One region of the Psychrobacillus sp. NPDC096623 genome, then DNA from elsewhere that is predicted to be linked to it. Evidence: riboswitches for the same ligand, from Rfam matches in the RefSeq annotation. Region 1 holds a riboswitch; each other region holds the start of a gene.
What was found. Region 1 has a riboswitch for lysine ahead of ACIQX2_RS13860 (Na+/H+ antiporter NhaC family protein). Riboswitches for the same ligand answer to the same signal wherever they lie in the genome.

Region 1 (4,221 bases):
ACATCATGTATTTGAAGAAGGCAAGGTGATAGGGAGCTCCTTGCAAGCCGCTACAGGTAAATACGGAATGAATGTTGGACTTGTTACAATGGAATTTGACCATGTAGCAAGAGGGATTCAATCGAAAAAAGCAGAATTATTTCGTGCAGAATCCCTACCGAATCCAGCCGATGCCGATGAACAACAGTTAATTTGGGAAAATGAAGGTATAGCTGAAATGTCTAGAATTGTTTTTTACAATCCTTCCGCACTAAAGAAGGAATGGTTCATGGAATCCGATTTATCTCATTTCTTCGGAAAAGCACTGCTTTCTTTCACTAATGCTGACTGCGCAATGTTCCCGGCTGGTATCTTTTTAAAAGACCTTCAGCAGGGACCAATTACTGCGAGGGACTTACATCAGTGTTTACCTCATCCAATTAATCCGTGTGTCATTACATTAACTGGTGCAGAGTTACTTGAGGTTATTCGTACAGGAAAAAATGAAAAATGGCCAAAGCTTGAAGTAAAAGGACTAGGATTTAGAGGTAATTATCTTGGAGCAATATTATACGAACAGCTTCAAGAGCTAGAAGATGGGACGGTGCTAATCAAAGCAACACCTCTTGAATTGGAAAAAGTTTATACATTAGCAACGTTAGATATGTTTACATTTGGTTACTTTTTTCCTTCATTAAAATTTGCTCAAAAACAATATTTTATGCCAGAGATGATTCGAGATATTGTGAAATGGTATGGACAACGTGAAAAATTTGAATATGAGTCATGAAAATCCTCCTCCTTACATAAGTAGTAAGTAGGAGGATTGTTTTTGTTCTATCAAAAAAGGAAAAAACGATTTGCTATTTTCACTAGTCAACGCAAGTTAGCTATTTTTTTAACATGTTTTATGTTATCAATTGCAGGCATCATTTATTATATTAATGAGCAACTGACTCCTACGTACCTAAGATATGCAGAAGTCCAAACAAATAAAATAGCATCCATGGTAATTAGCAAAGCGATTAACTCAAGGATTGCAAATGCACTGGATGTCAATGAAATAATTGAAGAAGTACCGTCTGATAGTACAAACATGGTAACAACTCGATTCAATACAGAAATCATTAATCGAATACTTGCTGATACAAATAGCTTAGTTCAATCTCATTTGGAGCAAGCAGAGCAGGGGAATTTGTCTAGCCTTCCATATTTGGATGATATTGAATATGACAAACAAACGATGGAAGACCAAGGTGGAATCGTATTTTTCGTTCCTATGGGGCAAGCGATGAATATTCCCATCATTGGTAACTTAGGCCCGAAAATACCTATACGCTTTCACGTCATCGGTAATGTACAATCGAATGTCACGTCTTCGATAACTAAATTTGGAATTAATAATGCTTATGTTGAAATCAATATCCATATCAAAGTAAATGTACAAATAATCGTACCTTTAGCTAGTAAAATGAGTACAGTTGAACAGAGTATTCCTGTTGCAATGGGGATTGTGCAAGGTCAGGTTCCTTATATATACACAGGTGGCGACGGGGATGCAGCTCCATCCATAGAAGTTCCACTTCCATTACCAGAAAAATAAAAAACCTTCAAAACATAGTATTTACTGTTATACTAGTAGAAATGAATAAGAATAGGTAGAGGCCGCATAACTTAAGAGTAGTTTACAGGAGAATGACAACTGTGATTGTAAACGGAAGGAAGTTTTGCCGAAATTAGATGTTGATTGTCAAGTCAATTCTAGTTGGGGTTATTTTGAACAGAAATAACACTGTCGTTTATACAGATGTATAAATGGAGAGCTACAGAGTATAAAATTATGCTTAAAATTTTAACTAAAAGCCAACCTATGTATATATATTAGGTTGGCTTTTTATATTTGGGAGGACTTGCTTTGGAAAATACAATATTTTCGATTTTACCACCACTTTTAGCAATTGTAATGGTGCTAGTGACAAAAAGAGTTTTATTATCATTGGGGGTTGGAATTGTTTCTGCAGCTTTGTTAGTAGAAAGCTTTTCACCAATTGATTCATTCGTCATTCTTTGGGATTCCTTTCTCACGTCATTCTGGGATAATGGATGGAATTTGTATAATATTTATATATTGCTGTTCATATTAATGCTTGGAGTTATTACTGCGATTGTTAGTTTATCAGGTGGAAGCACGGCTTTTGCAGCATGGGCAGTTAAGCGTATAAAAACAAATCGTGGCTCAAAGCTATTAACAGCATTTTTAGGAATTATTATTTTTGTAGACGATTATTTTAATGCACTTGCTGTTGGACAGATTGCCCGTCCAATCACTGATTCTCATCGAGTATCTCGTGCAAAACTAGCTTATTTTATTGACTCTACATCGGCACCGATTTGTGTAGTTTCTCCAGTTTCTAGTTGGGGAGCGTTCTTAATAAGTCAGCTAGGGGTTATTTTTGCTACATATGCTATTACAGACTATACGCCACTTGAGGCATTTATGTTAATGGCTCCGATGAACTTCTATGTGATTGCTGCGCTTGCGATGGTATTTTTTACTGCATGGACAGAAAATGACTTAGGTCCGATGAAAAAGCATGAAAAACTTGCAAAAGAAACTGGTGTGCTTTTTGATCCAAATAAATCAAATCCAGGTGATTTACAAGGTAATTTCCCGGAAAATAATTATGGGAAAGTAAATGATTTAATCTTACCGATTTTCTCATTAATAGTTGTAACATTATTTTCGATGTTTTGGACAGGTTACCAGGCTTCTGGAAAGGTGATGAATATATTTGTTGTTTTTGAGAACACAGATGTTCCATTCTCTCTATTTATAGGTGGATTAGTGTCGACTGTTTTAGCTATATTATTATATACTCGGCAATTTAAAAGAAATCCAAAAGCTAATGCTGGATTAATCGGAAAAGCTGTTATTTCTGGTATAAACTCGATGTTACCTGCTATTTTTATTTTGATATTTGCTTGGTCTCTTTCATTTTTGATAAACGCACTCGGAACTGGTGAATATTTAGCTAAGCTTGTGACAGATAATAATATTCCGGTTGGTGTAATTCCATTTTTACTATTTGTTTTAACAGCTTTTATGGCGTTCGCAACAGGTTCCTCATGGGGATCGTTTGGTATTTTATTACCGATCGGTGCAAGCATCATTATGGTGGTAGAGCCAGAATTATTACTTCCTGTTTTAGCTGCCGTTTTAGCTGGAGCCGTTTTTGGAGATCATTGCTCGCCTATTTCCGATACAACAATCATGTCAGCAACTGGAGCGGGGGTAAACGTAATAGACCACGTAATAACTCAGCTTCCATATGCTATTATTAGTGCAGTTATTGCGGCAATCGGTTATCTAGTTTTAGGATTAACAGGCTCAGTTATGATTGGATTTGTAAGTGTTATTGTCATTCTTATCGTATTTTTTGTGGTTTGGAGTATTAATAGTAAACGAGCAGTTTAATTAATCTTATATAGGTAATCTGTGTTTTTGTATGGTTGTTTCCAACTAAATATTATGTTACATTGACAACAGTGTAGTTAGTTTATTTAGAATGGGGTCGAGCAAAAGTGACATCGTGTAAACCAACGAAAACAGAGTACCAAAGAAAACCAGATTGGTTAAAAATTAAGTTAAACACGAACGATGAATACAAAGGTTTAAAAAAGTTAATGCGTGAAAATAATTTAAATACCGTATGTGAGGAAGCTAAATGTCCAAATATACATGAGTGCTGGGGTTCGCGAAGAACAGCTACATTTATGATTTTAGGGGCAGTTTGCACACGTGCATGTCGTTTTTGTGCAGTAAAAACTGGACTACCTAACGAATTAGACTTGGCAGAACCAGAAAGAGTTGCAGATTCGGTTGTTATTATGAATTTAAAACATGTTGTCGTAACAGCAGTTGCGAGGGATGATTTAAAAGATGGGGGTTCTGAAGTTTTTGCTGAAACGATTCGTGCGATTCGACGCAAAAATCCTTTTACTTCCATAGAAGTTTTACCTTCTGATATGGGCGGTATTGAGCAAAATATCCGCAATATTATGGATGCAAAACCTGATATTCTGAACCATAACATCGAAACGGTTCGAAGACTCACTCCGAGAGTTCGTGCAAGAGCAAAATACGATCGTTCCCTAGAATTATTACGTCGTGCCAAAGAAATGCAACCTAGCATTCCAACAAAATCGTCGCTTATGTTAGGTTTAGGGGAAACACATGAAGAG
Region 2 (4,221 bases), on a different contig from region 1:
TTTCAATTCATAATTAATAAATATAGATACTGGAGGGGAAATGTGAAATTTTCTTCTCCAGTTTTTTAATACTAGCTCAAATTATAGAAGAAGTGCTATTCTAATAATAATTATAGGAGGCTTTTAAATGGAGAATAATGATATATTAATCAGATTGAGATATGCCTTAGATATTAAAAATAAGGACATGGTAGAGATTTTTAAACTTGGTGGCGTGGAAGTCACAAAGGAAGAGGTACTCAAAATTCTTACGAAATCAAAAGAAGATGATGGCGATGAAGAAGTAGTGGATGATGACAACCATATGAAGTGTAATAATAAAATGCTGGAGTCATTTTTGAATGGTCACATCACTTATAAAAGAGGAAAACAGGATCCTAAACCAGAGCAGCCAGCTAGTCCTGAGCTAACTGAGCAGCAGAAGGACCATGTGAATAATATGCTATTGAAGAAGCTCAAGGTAGCACTGCAATTAACAACAGAGGATATGCTAGATATTTTAGATGATGGTGGTATCGCTGTTTCAAAAGGGGAACTAGGCGCCATTTTACGAAAGCCTGGTCACCGTAATTATAAAGAATGCGGGGATAATTTCGCCCGCAAATTCTTAAAAGGTCTAGCGGTGAAATATAGAGGTTAAAGTTTAATGAACTACTATTATGAAAAATGAGCTTGGAGAAGAATATCCGAGCTCATTTTTTTGTCTTTTTTAGTTTTTCCAATCCTTAAAATCCTCTATTTCTCCCAAAGCTCCATCAGTCGACCTTCAGGATCTTTAATCCAAATAAACTTTCCATATTCGCTAATCTCTTTTTCCTTTTCAAGTGGTACACCAATGTCTTCAAGATGTTTGATAGTCTCGTTCAAATCATGTACTTGAAAATTTAACATCACTTGTTGTTCAGTTGGAAAGTAACTGTCATTCTCTGTAAAAAAAGAAAAGATAGTCTCATTTCCTAATTGAGGTTTAATAACTGTCCCATTCCAGCTTTCTATTTCTTCAATCTTTAGTACTTCACTGTACCATTTTTTTATAACTTCCATATTCTTAGTTCTCCAAAATATTCCTCCAAAACCTTTTATCATTTTTACTAACCCCTGTCTGTTTTTGATTTTTAGTTTTTCAATTCAATTATAGATTTAATCTAACTGCTTATGTCCGACTAGTGAATAAAGGAAAAGATCGCCTTTATTGTAATTCTTTCATGGCTTTTCAGAGCTAACATAGTCGCTTGCGCATTTGTTCTTTCAACTGATAAACAAACCATTTACATCACTGTATGAGTAAAATGTGAAATAAAAAATCCCAATCTTATCTTAGACTAACTTGTCCCCATATAATAAATTCAACAATTAGGACGTCAATCCCTTCCTGGAACAACGCTGCCGTTGGTTCATAAAATTAAGTTATAGGTCGCAGTTTTATGAAGTTTCTCATATCATTAGGAAGTCTGTAGTTAAAAGTAGGATTTTCGTGTATTAAATGAATATCACTTGCGACATAAACCTTTTCTTTAAAGAGAGCCAAGTAAAAAAAGAGCGAATTCTGGTGTAGATCGAATTCGCTCTTTTTTCTTATAATGAGACTGTTTCTAAATGTGAAGATAATACATTTTGCAATGTGCTAAGCTCCTCGGCGTTTAATGGAATCATTGGTAGGCGTACACCACCTACAGGAATTCCTTTTAAATTTAAAGCAGTTTTTACAGGTGTCGGGTTTGGTGCAGCAAATAATGCCTTCATAATCGGTAATAACGTGCGGTGATCACTAGCAGCCTCTTTTATATTGCCACTGTTGAATTTTGCAATCATCGCTTGCATTTCGTTTCCGATAACATGAGATGCTACGGAAATGACACCTGCACCTCCAATCGATAGTACTGGAATTGTTAACCCATCGTCGCCGCTATAGAGGGAAAAGTCTTCGCGTGTATTGCTGATGATTTCAGCCATTGTATCTAAGTTGCCGCTAGCTTCCTTTATCGATACGATATTAGGTATTTGAGACAGGCGGATTACTGTATCAACCGTCATATTGACTACACTACGACCTGGAATATTGTATAGCATAATCGGCAGGGATGTAGCTGCTGCAATTGCTTTGAAATGCTGGTACATGCCTTCTTGTGATGGCTTGTTGTAATAAGGAACAACTAGCATAATACCATCGACACCTGCATCAGTTGCACGTTTTGTTAGCTCGATGGACGCTTTTGTATTATACGAGCCAGTTCCAGCAATTACAGGAACTCTTCCATTCACAACCTCCACAGTAAATTTAAACAATTGAACTTTTTCTTCCTCCGTTAATGTCGGAGACTCTCCAGTTGTACCAGATACAACTAATCCTTCTGTTCCATTATCGATTAAGTAATTTATTAAGTTTCGTGTAGCTGGAAAGTCAATCTCTTCGTTATGATCAAAAGGAGTCACCATTGCCGTTAATATTTGTCCAAAATTCATAACTTCTCCACATCCTATAATTTATTATTAAAAATTCAGGGAGAAGGGCATTTTTCAGTAGACGCAAAAAAGCAACAACGAGGGCTCGTTGCTGCAATAGAAATAAAGTAATATTTCTGTGCGTAAGATAGCCCTCCATATAGTCTCCTATATGACAATCCAGTGTTTGTTCAACAACAGAACCAGCTTCAAGAAAAATGAGATTCTTTCAACTTCGGCAAATTCCCCTTTCCACAAATGTCACAGGATCTCATTCTCCTCCAAAAGTGTACTGATGGTTTTTGCGCCTCTATCCTTACTTCAAATGTATTTGAAATAAGAGAATATTTAATTACTAAAATAATACATGGTTTTTCCTACTATTGCAACAGATTACATGTAAAATAAATATAAAGCTATTAGAGGTAAGTTCTAATAATAAGTTTCTCACGAAATAACCATACTATACTAGAGGTGAAAAGGATGTATAAATTATTGTCTCATAATGATTTAGATGGCGTCGGATGTGGCATCTTAGCAAAGCTTGCTTTTGGTGAGCAAGTGAAGGTGCGCTATAATTCGATTTCTTCACTTAATCGAGAGATTGAATATTTTTTAGAAAATGATGAGCCGGATACGTTTTTATTTATAACGGATTTGACTCCAAACGAAGAGAATGAAAAAAAGTTAAATGATTTTTACAATGCAAAAGGAAAGCTCCAATTAATTGACCATCACAAATCTGCTCTCCATTTTAATGATTATGACTGGGGTTATATTTCAGTAGAAAACTCTGAAGGAAAATTAACCTCCGCTACTTCATTATTATATGAATATCTTGTTAATAATGAACTGTTGAAACCAACTGCTGCGCTTTCGGAGTTTGTAGAGTTAGTTAGACAGTATGATACATGGGAATGGGAGAAGAACGGAAACAAGCGTGCCCATTCACTAAATTCCCTTTTCTATTTAATAGCTATAGAAGAATTTGAAGAAAAGATGTTAGAGCGTCTCCGTACTAGTGAGACCTTCAATTTTGATGAATTTGAAAAGAAAATATTACTTATGGAAGAAGACAAGATTGACCGCTATATTCGCAGAAAGAAAAAAGAGATTGTCCAGGCGAAAGTAGGAGAACATTTAGCTGGTGTTGTATATGCAGAAACGTATCATTCAGAGCTTGGCAATGAACTAGGTAAAGAAAATCCGCATCTCGACTATATAGCAATTGTAATTATGGGAGGGAAAAGAATCTCTCTTCGTACAATTTATGACCATATCGATGTATCTAAAATTGCTGGACAGTTTGGCGGTGGGGGGCATCAAAAAGCATCTGGCTGTAATTTAACAGAGGAAGCCTATAAGTTATTTGTTTTGGACACATTCCACCTGTCACCGATTTTGGAAGATGCAAAAAGAAATCAATATAATTTGAAACAATCATCCTTTGGTTCGTTTTATAAAAATAGAAATAATGAAACGTTCATCTTATATTCTAAAAATGGGGTCGATTGGATTCTGGAAAAAGATAAAGTAGCAATCGAAAAAACCTTTACTAGCTTTGAAGAAGGGGAGCGTTTCTTAAAGCGGAACTACGAGGCAGCTTTAGTTAGAGACGAACTTTTCGTCGATTACTTAATGAGTGAAGTGAAAAAAAGAGAGAACTCCTGATACGGAGAATTTTAGGCGGACATAAAATGTATATTGCTTAAGTTACTTTCGCTCAGTCATTGAATACTCGCTTTCAGAAAGTTGATACTCTCGGAAGGACCTTGCTAC
Region 3 (4,221 bases), on a different contig from region 1:
CATTTAGAAAAAACGACAAAAGATTCGGCTTTTTATACATTAAGTACATATAATCTACCTCAGAGTGGACAAAGTAGAAGTCATCGATTAGAAGCAGGTTTTTTAGCTGAACAGCAGCAGAAGCTTAGTGGCTTTTTGACTGAATGTTATGATGAAGAAGTTAAAAAGAATGGCATCGTATCCTTACAAATAAAATGGGATTCTAAAACAAAAGGGTAATAGGATAGTCAATCGCTGACTTTTCCTATTACCTTTTTTTCAAAAGATATTATTTAAGATAATCCCTAGATACCGGCTCTTGATAATTAAACAAAAGAATATCGCTTTGATTTCCGCTCCAGGCGGACGCCTTCCGCTACATTCAATAAAATGTGTAGTACTTCACTTTAATCTAGAACAAAGTGTATCGCTTACATGACGAGTTGAATTATCAAAAAACGGACTCGAGCCATGGTTCCGGAAAGAGTCCACCCTAACGGAAAACAACTGTAGTGGTAATCAAATAAAAAGCCCTGAAAACTTTATTCTTCATAAAATTTTCAAAGGTTGGTTATAGTTTAAACTGATTGATGGGTTAACGAAAGATTGAATTCGTCATGCAGGGCATTGGCCGCTTCAATCATATGCTGCTGTGGCACTACAACGGACACTTTTATCTCTGATGTACTCACCATTTTCACCGGAATATTTTCAATTCTTAAACGGTCAAACATTTGAGCAGCTACCCCTGGGTTCGATACCATTCCAGAACCTACTATAGAAACCTTAGCTAGACCTACTTCAAAATCAGCGAAGGTAAAGCCAAGTTCTTGTTTATGTGTTTCTAAAACTTTGATCGCTTCAGCCAAAGACTCCTTCTTAATCGAAAATGAAACTGCCGGTTTTACTCCATCTACTATCGACTGAACAATAATATCCACATTTATATGATTTGCAGCTAGTGTTGTGAAAATAGAGGCTAATGAACCATTAAATGGCACCTCATATTCTATAGTTAATCGAACGATATCGGATTCAAATGCAATCCCACGAACTACTAAATTATTTTCCACATCTACTTCCTCCTTCAAAATCGTTCCTTCTCCATCTTTATAGCTTGGACGTACACGCAATGGAACTTTATAGTTTTTAGCAAATTCAACTGCCCGTGGATGTAATACACCTGCGCCTAAATTAGCAAGTTCGAGCATTTCGTCATATTCCAGCTGTTCAAGTTTACGAGCATTCTCAATATAGCGCGGATCTGATGTGTATATACCATCAACATCGGTGTAAATATCGCAAGTTTCCGCTTGGATGGAAGCAGCAATTGCAACAGCTGTTGTATCAGATCCACCTCTGCCAAGTGTGGTAATTTCACCATTTTCGGATATCCCCTGGAAGCCTGCTACAATTACTACTTTGTTCGAAGCGAGTAAATCATCAATTTTAGATGGATTCAACTTCAATATTTTCGCATTTCTATGCACATCATCAGTCACTAGACCTGCTTGAGCACCTGTTAGAGAAATGGCATCTATCCCTAATGCATTTAACTTAATAGCAAGTAAAGCCATCGTAATTTGCTCTCCATTGGACAAAAGCATGTCCATTTCTCGTTTTGATGGAGATTCCGCTAATCCGTATGCTAGGTTCGACAATTCGTCAGTTGTTTTACCCATTGCCGATACAACAACGACTACATCATTCCCTTTTTCCTTTTCATCTTTAATTCGAGTAGCAACATTTGCAATTTTTTCTGTTGATTCAACAGAAGTACCGCCAAACTTCATTACAATTTTAGTCATGAACATCCGCTCCCTAATTTCTCTGTAAGGATTAAAAAATGCTTTCCACATATTGTGAAAAGCATTCGTCTCATACACGGTCTAAAAAATCTGCCCATGAGAGATAGCCCTCCAGAATATAAATTCTGACAATCCTACATCTCTTAAATGCAGAACCAACAATAGAATAGGAAAAGCTATTCTATGTTTCGGCGAAAAACCCTTTCCACAGCCATTCTCGGAACTTTCCTTCCTCCTGCTGAGTACTGATGTTTTATCGCACCTCTATCTTCACTGTAAATATAGTGAATATAAAATTACGCCTCGGAGTAATTGCGTGCAGATTTTGAATTGCGCTTACGCAATTAACTCCCTTCAAAATCTGTGACATCCGCCGGAGGCTTAACTTGAATCAACAATTCCTATGTGTCCATTTGCAACATTCTTTTATTGATTCAAGTTAAATTGAATTAACTTTAACATACGATTATTCAGAAGACAATAATTTTTTCTGAAAATGATTAATCACAATCTCTGCCTGCTTACTCGGAAGACCAGCTTCTATGAGCTCTTCTTTACTGGCTGCTTGAATTTTCTTTAACGACCCAAAATGCTTTAAAAGTATTTTTTTCCGTTGAGGGCCGATACCTTCTATACCATCTAGCGAAGATGCAATCGTATGTTTTCCACGCTGCTGTCTGTGGAAAGTAATAGCAAAACGATGAACTTCATCCTGTATTCTTTGCAGCAGATAAAAACCTTCACTCGTCCGCTTCATAGGTATTAACTCCAAAGGATCGCCGTATATAAGCTGAGAGGTTTGATGCTTACCATCTTTTGCCAGACCTGCAATTGGAATATCTAACCCTAGTTCATCCTCTATAATTTCGCGTGCAGCTTCAATTTGTCCTTTCCCACCATCAATAATGACCAAATCAGGCAGGGGCAAATTCTCCTTCAGTACACGAGTGTATCTTCTACGTACAACTTCTCGCATTGCTCCGTAATCATCATGTTTCGCTGCTGTTTTTGTTTTATATTTTCGATAATCCTTTTTACTGGCTTTGCCGTCAATAAAAACTACCATCGCAGAAACCGCATCAGTGCCATGGATATGCGAGTTATCAAAAGCTTCAATACGCATAGGAGGAGCAATTCCCATTGAATCTCCCAGCTGCTCTACTGCACCAATTGTCCGTTCCTCTTGTCTTTCAATCAAATGGAACTTCTCAGAAAGCGCTATTTTAGCATTTTTTTCAGCTAATTCGACTAGATTTTTCTTCGTTCCTCTTTGCGGAACGAAAACCTTCATTTCTAGAAGTTTTGAAGCCAAATCGATGTCCGTAGTCAAAGGAACATAAATTTCTTTTGGCTTAATATGCTCTGACTTCGCATAAAATTGGCCTAAAAATGTTAGAAACTCCTCTTCAGGATCACGGAATAGAGGAAACAATGAAACGTCTCTTTCAATAAGCTTCCCTTGTCTTATAAAAAATACTTGAACACACATCCAACCTTTGTCTACATGCCAACCAAAAATATCTCTGCTTGTAAAATCATTCATCGTCATTTTTTGCTTTTCCATAACCTGTTCTATATGTGAAATTTGATCTCGATACTCTTTTGCCCGTTCAAATTCAAGTGCTTCTGCAGCTGCATTCATTTTTGCTACCAATTCTTTTTTCACTTGTGTGTGACCGCCATTCAAGAAGCTAATTATTTCTTGAATGATTGAATCATAAACATTCTCTTCAATTTTTTTCACACACGGAGCTAGACATTGACCCATATGATAGTAGAGGCAAACTCGATTTGGCATTTTATGACATTTACGAAGTGGATATAAACGATCTAGAAGTTTTTTCGTTTCATGAGCTGCATGTGAATTCGGATAAGGACCAAAATATTTCCCTTTATCTTTTTTAACCTGTCTCGTAATGATCAATCGTGGATCTTTTTCAGCAGTAATTTTAATATATGGATACGTTTTATCATCTTTTAACATAATGTTATATTTGGGATCATGCTTTTTAATAAGATGAAGCTCTAATATTAAAGCTTCCAGCTCAGATGATGTGACGATATATTCAAAGTCAACAATTTCTTGCACTAATCGAAGTGTTTTTCCATCGTGTGCACCTTTAAAATAAGAGCGTACACGATTTTTCAATATCTTCGCTTTGCCGACGTAGATAATAGTTCCTTGCCGGTCTTTCATTAAGTAACATCCTGGCTCATCTGGTAAGATGGCACATTTTTGTTCGATCAATTCATTCATATTATCACCTGTTTAAAAAAACCGGGCACTATGGAGCACCCGGTTTTATATTATGCGTTTTTTTCTACGAATTGTACTAATGCTTCTTTTGGTTGGAAGCCTACTGCTTTGTCTACTGGTTGACCGTCTTTAAATAATACTAATGTTGGGATAGACATAATACCGAATTGACTTGCA
Region 4 (4,221 bases), on a different contig from region 1:
GCTACTTCTTTTGCGAACTCCATTTCATGTGTAACTACTAACATTGTAAGTCCAGTGCCCGCTAACTCTTTCATAACTTTTAACACCTCTCCAACCATTTCTGGATCAAGTGCCGATGTTGGTTCATCAAATAACATAACATCTGGCTCCATAGATAGGGCTCTAGCTATCGCAACACGTTGCTTTTGACCACCTGATAATTGCTTTGGTTGAGCATTCACATAATGATCCATCCCTACTACTTTTAAATATTTTAACGCAATCTTTTCAGCATCCTCTTTCGAGCGTTTTAATACTTTTACTTGACCGACGATACAGTTATTCAAAACATTATGGTTATTAAATAAGTTAAACTGTTGGAAAACCATTCCTAACTTTGTACGATAGGCATGAATATCATATTTTTCATCTAAAATATTCTCTCCGTGATAAATGATTTGTCCACCACTAGGTTTTTCTAACAAATTTATACACCGAAGTAAAGTCGACTTTCCTGAACCAGAGGAACCGATGATACAAACAACTTCTCCTTTGTTCACTGAAAAATCTATATCTTTTAGAACCTCATGATTTCCGAAGGATTTACTTAAATGTTGAACTTCGATGACATTATCCATAGATTTCTCCTCCTTCGTTTAATCGATTTTAGCATTTTTAGGCAGCATAAGCTGTGGCGGTGGCTGTCCAATCATACTGTAGTTTTCCGGACCATCTAATTTTCTTTCTATATATCGTAATATTAATGTCACCGTAAATGTCATGATGAAGTACAAAATACACGCTATAAAGAAGGGTTCAAAATATTTGAAGCTGATGCCTGCAACTGTTTTGGTTTGAAAATACAGCTCCGTAACACCAATAACATTTAATACGGAAGTATCTTTAATATTAATAATAAATTGATTGCCTGTTGCTGGTAAAATATTGCGAATTACCTGTGGCAAAACAACGTTCCACATTGTTTGAACATGATTCATACCTATTGCTTGCGCAGACTCAAATTGTCCCTTATCAATAGAAATAACTCCACCTCGGACGATTTCTGCCATATAGGCACCGGTGTTGATCGAAACGATGAATATGGCCGCCAATGTACGGTCCATATCTACACCAAATGCTAATGCAGAGCCATAAAAGATCACCATAGCCTGTACAATCATTGGAGTCCCTCTGAAAAACTCAATATATACAGAGAGTATCAAATTTACTATTTTTAACAAAACCCTTTTTAGTTTTCTTTCTGGCGTGGGAATTGTACGAATAACCCCTGCAAGCAACCCAATAACTGCTCCCAAAATTGTACCTATAATAGAGATTAACAGGGTCATCCCCGCTCCACGAAGGAACATCGGCCAGTTATTTGTAATCATCGAAATAATATACTCCATACTCATACATTTCCCTCCTTTCTTAGAAAATCGGCAGACGCAGCTCAGCAGCGAAGAGCGCTGGAAAACTTGAAGTAAAAGGCACTTTTTACCTTTTCAACAAGTCTGAAGCGATTGACTGCTGGCGTCTTAAGCTAGACAGTTTAGAAAAGCGCAAGCGCCTATGCTTTGGAAGTCAGTCTGTGGTCCTCCGACAAGCGCTGGAAGAATTTCACGTAAAGGCGTCCTTTGCCTTTGCTGAAATTCTGAAGCGACTCAGGCGGGCTAGGCGCTGGAGCTAGACAGATAATTAGTAAAAATTAATATAAAAACCGACTGCAAAAAGATGCAGCCGGTATCACTTCATCCTTATTCCGCTGCAGGTTGGTTATTAATAGCAGCATCCATAATCTCTTGACGCTCTTCCTCCGAAATTTCCGCTAAAATTTTGTTAATTTCCTCAGTTAAATTACTACCTTTTTTCAATCCTACAGCTACTGCTGTATCCTCTTCTGCTGCTTTAAATCCATCTTTAAACTCTACCATTGCGAAGTTTTTGTTTGCAGAAGAAGCACTAATTCCTTCTGGACGCTCTGATACGTAGCCATCAATTACTCCAGATTCTAAAGCTACACGCATCGCGGAGAAATTATCAGATGCCGGTTGCTTTTGTACATCTTTAATTTGATCAATTACACCATAATGCGAAGTATTAAGCTGGCCTGTGATTTTCGCACCACTGAAATCTTGAATAGAAGTAGCTCCTTCAAAAGGACCACCTTTTTTCACAACCATTACAAAGTTCGATGTATAGTAGTTTTCCGAAAAATCGATTGTTTGTTTACGTTCTTCTGTAGGTGACATACCTGCTATAATTGCATCAATTTTACCAGATTGCAACGAAGGAACAAGTCCATCCCATTCCGTTTTGACAATTACTAGTTCCTTCCCTAATCCTTCTGCAAGGCGTTTAGCAATTTCTACATCATATCCACCAGCATACTCTGCATTTCCGTCAATCTTTACTCCGCCATTAGAGTCATCGAGTTGAGTCCAGTTAAAAGGGGCATAACCAGCTTCTAAACCTACTGTAAATGTATCAACAGCTTCCTTAGAATCAGACGAAGATCCTGAGGTTTTTGCATCACTCGCTCCACATGCTGCTAAAAACAATACTAAGCTTGCGAATATCGTTAAAAATATTAATCTCTTTTTCATTCGAATTTCTCCCTTTTTTATTATTGTATGTTCCTCCAACAAAAAAAAGACAACTTGTACAAAAAAAGACCTGAGATGAACTCAGGTCGCAATATGTATAGTTGCCCTAAATCCTCTACTTTTCCCAAATGAGATAGCACACCATTATAAACCGGGATGTTTATAGTGGACAGTCCTGCAATTATTCATTGCAGACCCAGCAAGCAATACCGAGCAATATTACAAACTTCGGCGACATTTCCTTCTCCCTAGCATCATAGCTTCTCAAACTCCACAAAGGACTATTAAATATCGCGCCTCTACCTCACTATACTAAGTGAGGTCGTATTCAATTATGATTCATAGTTTACAATACACATATATTCCTGTCAACTGCTTCCGAATTAATATTTAGCTAGGTATATGTTATAATGATTAGTGGCAATATAAAAAACAAGGAAATTTAATTATTATTGCGTCTTTTCGCATTAATAATTATTTTTTATTAGGAGATGATATTATGGGATCTGTCCAAATTACAGATCACAAAGTAACTGAAGAGATAGACAAAGATTATTCATTAGAGAAGGTGCCCCGTAGCCAAAGAAATATGGGTTGGTTAAGTATAACCAATATTACATTAGGAATAGCCACGGCCATTTTTTACTTTCAAATGGGTAGTGTAATGGCCCTACAATTTGGTGCACTAAATGCTATTATCTCCTCCGTTTACGCAATAATAGTTGCCGGTATACTAGGAACCTTTATTGCCTACTTATCTGCAAAATCTGGTATGAATGTCAATCTATTATCCAGAGGAGGAGGCTTTGGTTATATTGGTGCTTCCTTAACGTCCTTCCTTTACGCGACAAACTTTATTATGTATTGTGCATTTGAAGGTCTCATTTTAGTTTCCGCGGTTCACACCTTCTTCCCTAACCTTCACGAATGGGCATTAATTATTTTCTTCGGGTTTATCGTTATACCTTTAAATTGGTTTGGAATCAAACAGCTAGATAGAATACAAAAGTGGTCATTACCTATATTTGTTGTTTTCTTAATAACAGCGATTGTTCTATCGTTTTATGAGCCTTCTGTATTTGATGGACCATTTTGGACTTATCTACCTGAAGGAGTTCAAGTTGGAGGACAAGCTTTGCTTCTCTGTATAGGAGTTCAACATGGAATAATGGGCCTAACAGCGCTTATAGCATCAGATTATGCACGTTTTCTAAAACCGAAAGATATTAAAATTGGATCTGTTGCAATCGGTTTTGTTCCTCAAATCATCTGTTTCGGGGTTATGGGCGGTCTAGGCATTTGGTTTGGTGTTCGCTTAGGAGAACCAAATCCTGGAGTTTATATAGTCATGCTTCTCGGCATTGGCGGAGCATTATTCACTATGTTAACCCAATTACGTATAAATATTACCAATATATATAGTAGTTCCTTATCTTTATCTAACTTCTTTGAAAACATATTTAAATTTACTCCTGGTCGCCGTTTTTGGGTTGTCGTAAGTGGAATTAGTGCAATAATTCTCATGCTTGGAGGAATTGTTGATCACTTAGATACCGCTATGACGTTTCAAGGTGTATTTTTACTTGCATGGGCAGCAGTATTAGTTACCGATGCATTGGTAGTTAAAAAAGCATTG

Region 2: another riboswitch for lysine. It lies ahead of dapA (4-hydroxy-tetrahydrodipicolinate synthase); the one in region 1 lies ahead of ACIQX2_RS13860 (Na+/H+ antiporter NhaC family protein).
Region 3: another riboswitch for lysine. It lies ahead of ACIQX2_RS11065 (aspartate kinase); the one in region 1 lies ahead of ACIQX2_RS13860 (Na+/H+ antiporter NhaC family protein).
Region 4: another riboswitch for lysine. It lies ahead of ACIQX2_RS17065 (transporter substrate-binding domain-containing protein); the one in region 1 lies ahead of ACIQX2_RS13860 (Na+/H+ antiporter NhaC family protein).

The regions. Positions count from the first base shown of each region.
Region 1 is NZ_JBIWER010000005.1:39,184-43,404, reverse strand. It holds gene ACIQX2_RS13870 (bifunctional metallophosphatase/5'-nucleotidase) at 1-769, shown strand, start outside; gene yunB (sporulation protein YunB) at 812-1,582, shown strand; lysine riboswitch at 1,631-1,813, shown strand; gene ACIQX2_RS13860 (Na+/H+ antiporter NhaC family protein) at 1,895-3,454, shown strand; gene lipA (lipoyl synthase) at 3,562-4,221, shown strand, end outside.
Region 2 is NZ_JBIWER010000008.1:109,715-113,935, reverse strand. It holds gene phoU (phosphate signaling complex protein PhoU) at 1-13, shown strand, start outside; gene ACIQX2_RS17990 (YehS family protein) at 128-640, shown strand; gene ACIQX2_RS17985 (VOC family protein) at 736-1,086, opposite strand; gene dapA (4-hydroxy-tetrahydrodipicolinate synthase) at 1,576-2,463, opposite strand; lysine riboswitch at 2,584-2,763, opposite strand; gene ACIQX2_RS17975 (DHH family phosphoesterase) at 2,926-4,113, shown strand.
Region 3 is NZ_JBIWER010000003.1:314,359-318,579, forward strand. It holds gene ACIQX2_RS11060 (YslB family protein) at 1-219, shown strand, start outside; gene ACIQX2_RS11065 (aspartate kinase) at 558-1,787, opposite strand; lysine riboswitch at 1,884-2,062, opposite strand; gene uvrC (excinuclease ABC subunit UvrC) at 2,254-4,044, opposite strand; partial or broken gene trxA (thioredoxin) at 4,095-4,221, opposite strand, start outside.
Region 4 is NZ_JBIWER010000007.1:138,463-142,683, forward strand. It holds gene ACIQX2_RS17055 (amino acid ABC transporter ATP-binding protein) at 1-617, opposite strand, end outside; gene ACIQX2_RS17060 (amino acid ABC transporter permease) at 636-1,394, opposite strand; gene ACIQX2_RS17065 (transporter substrate-binding domain-containing protein) at 1,737-2,585, opposite strand; lysine riboswitch at 2,712-2,895, opposite strand; gene ACIQX2_RS17070 (purine-cytosine permease family protein) at 3,085-4,221, shown strand, end outside.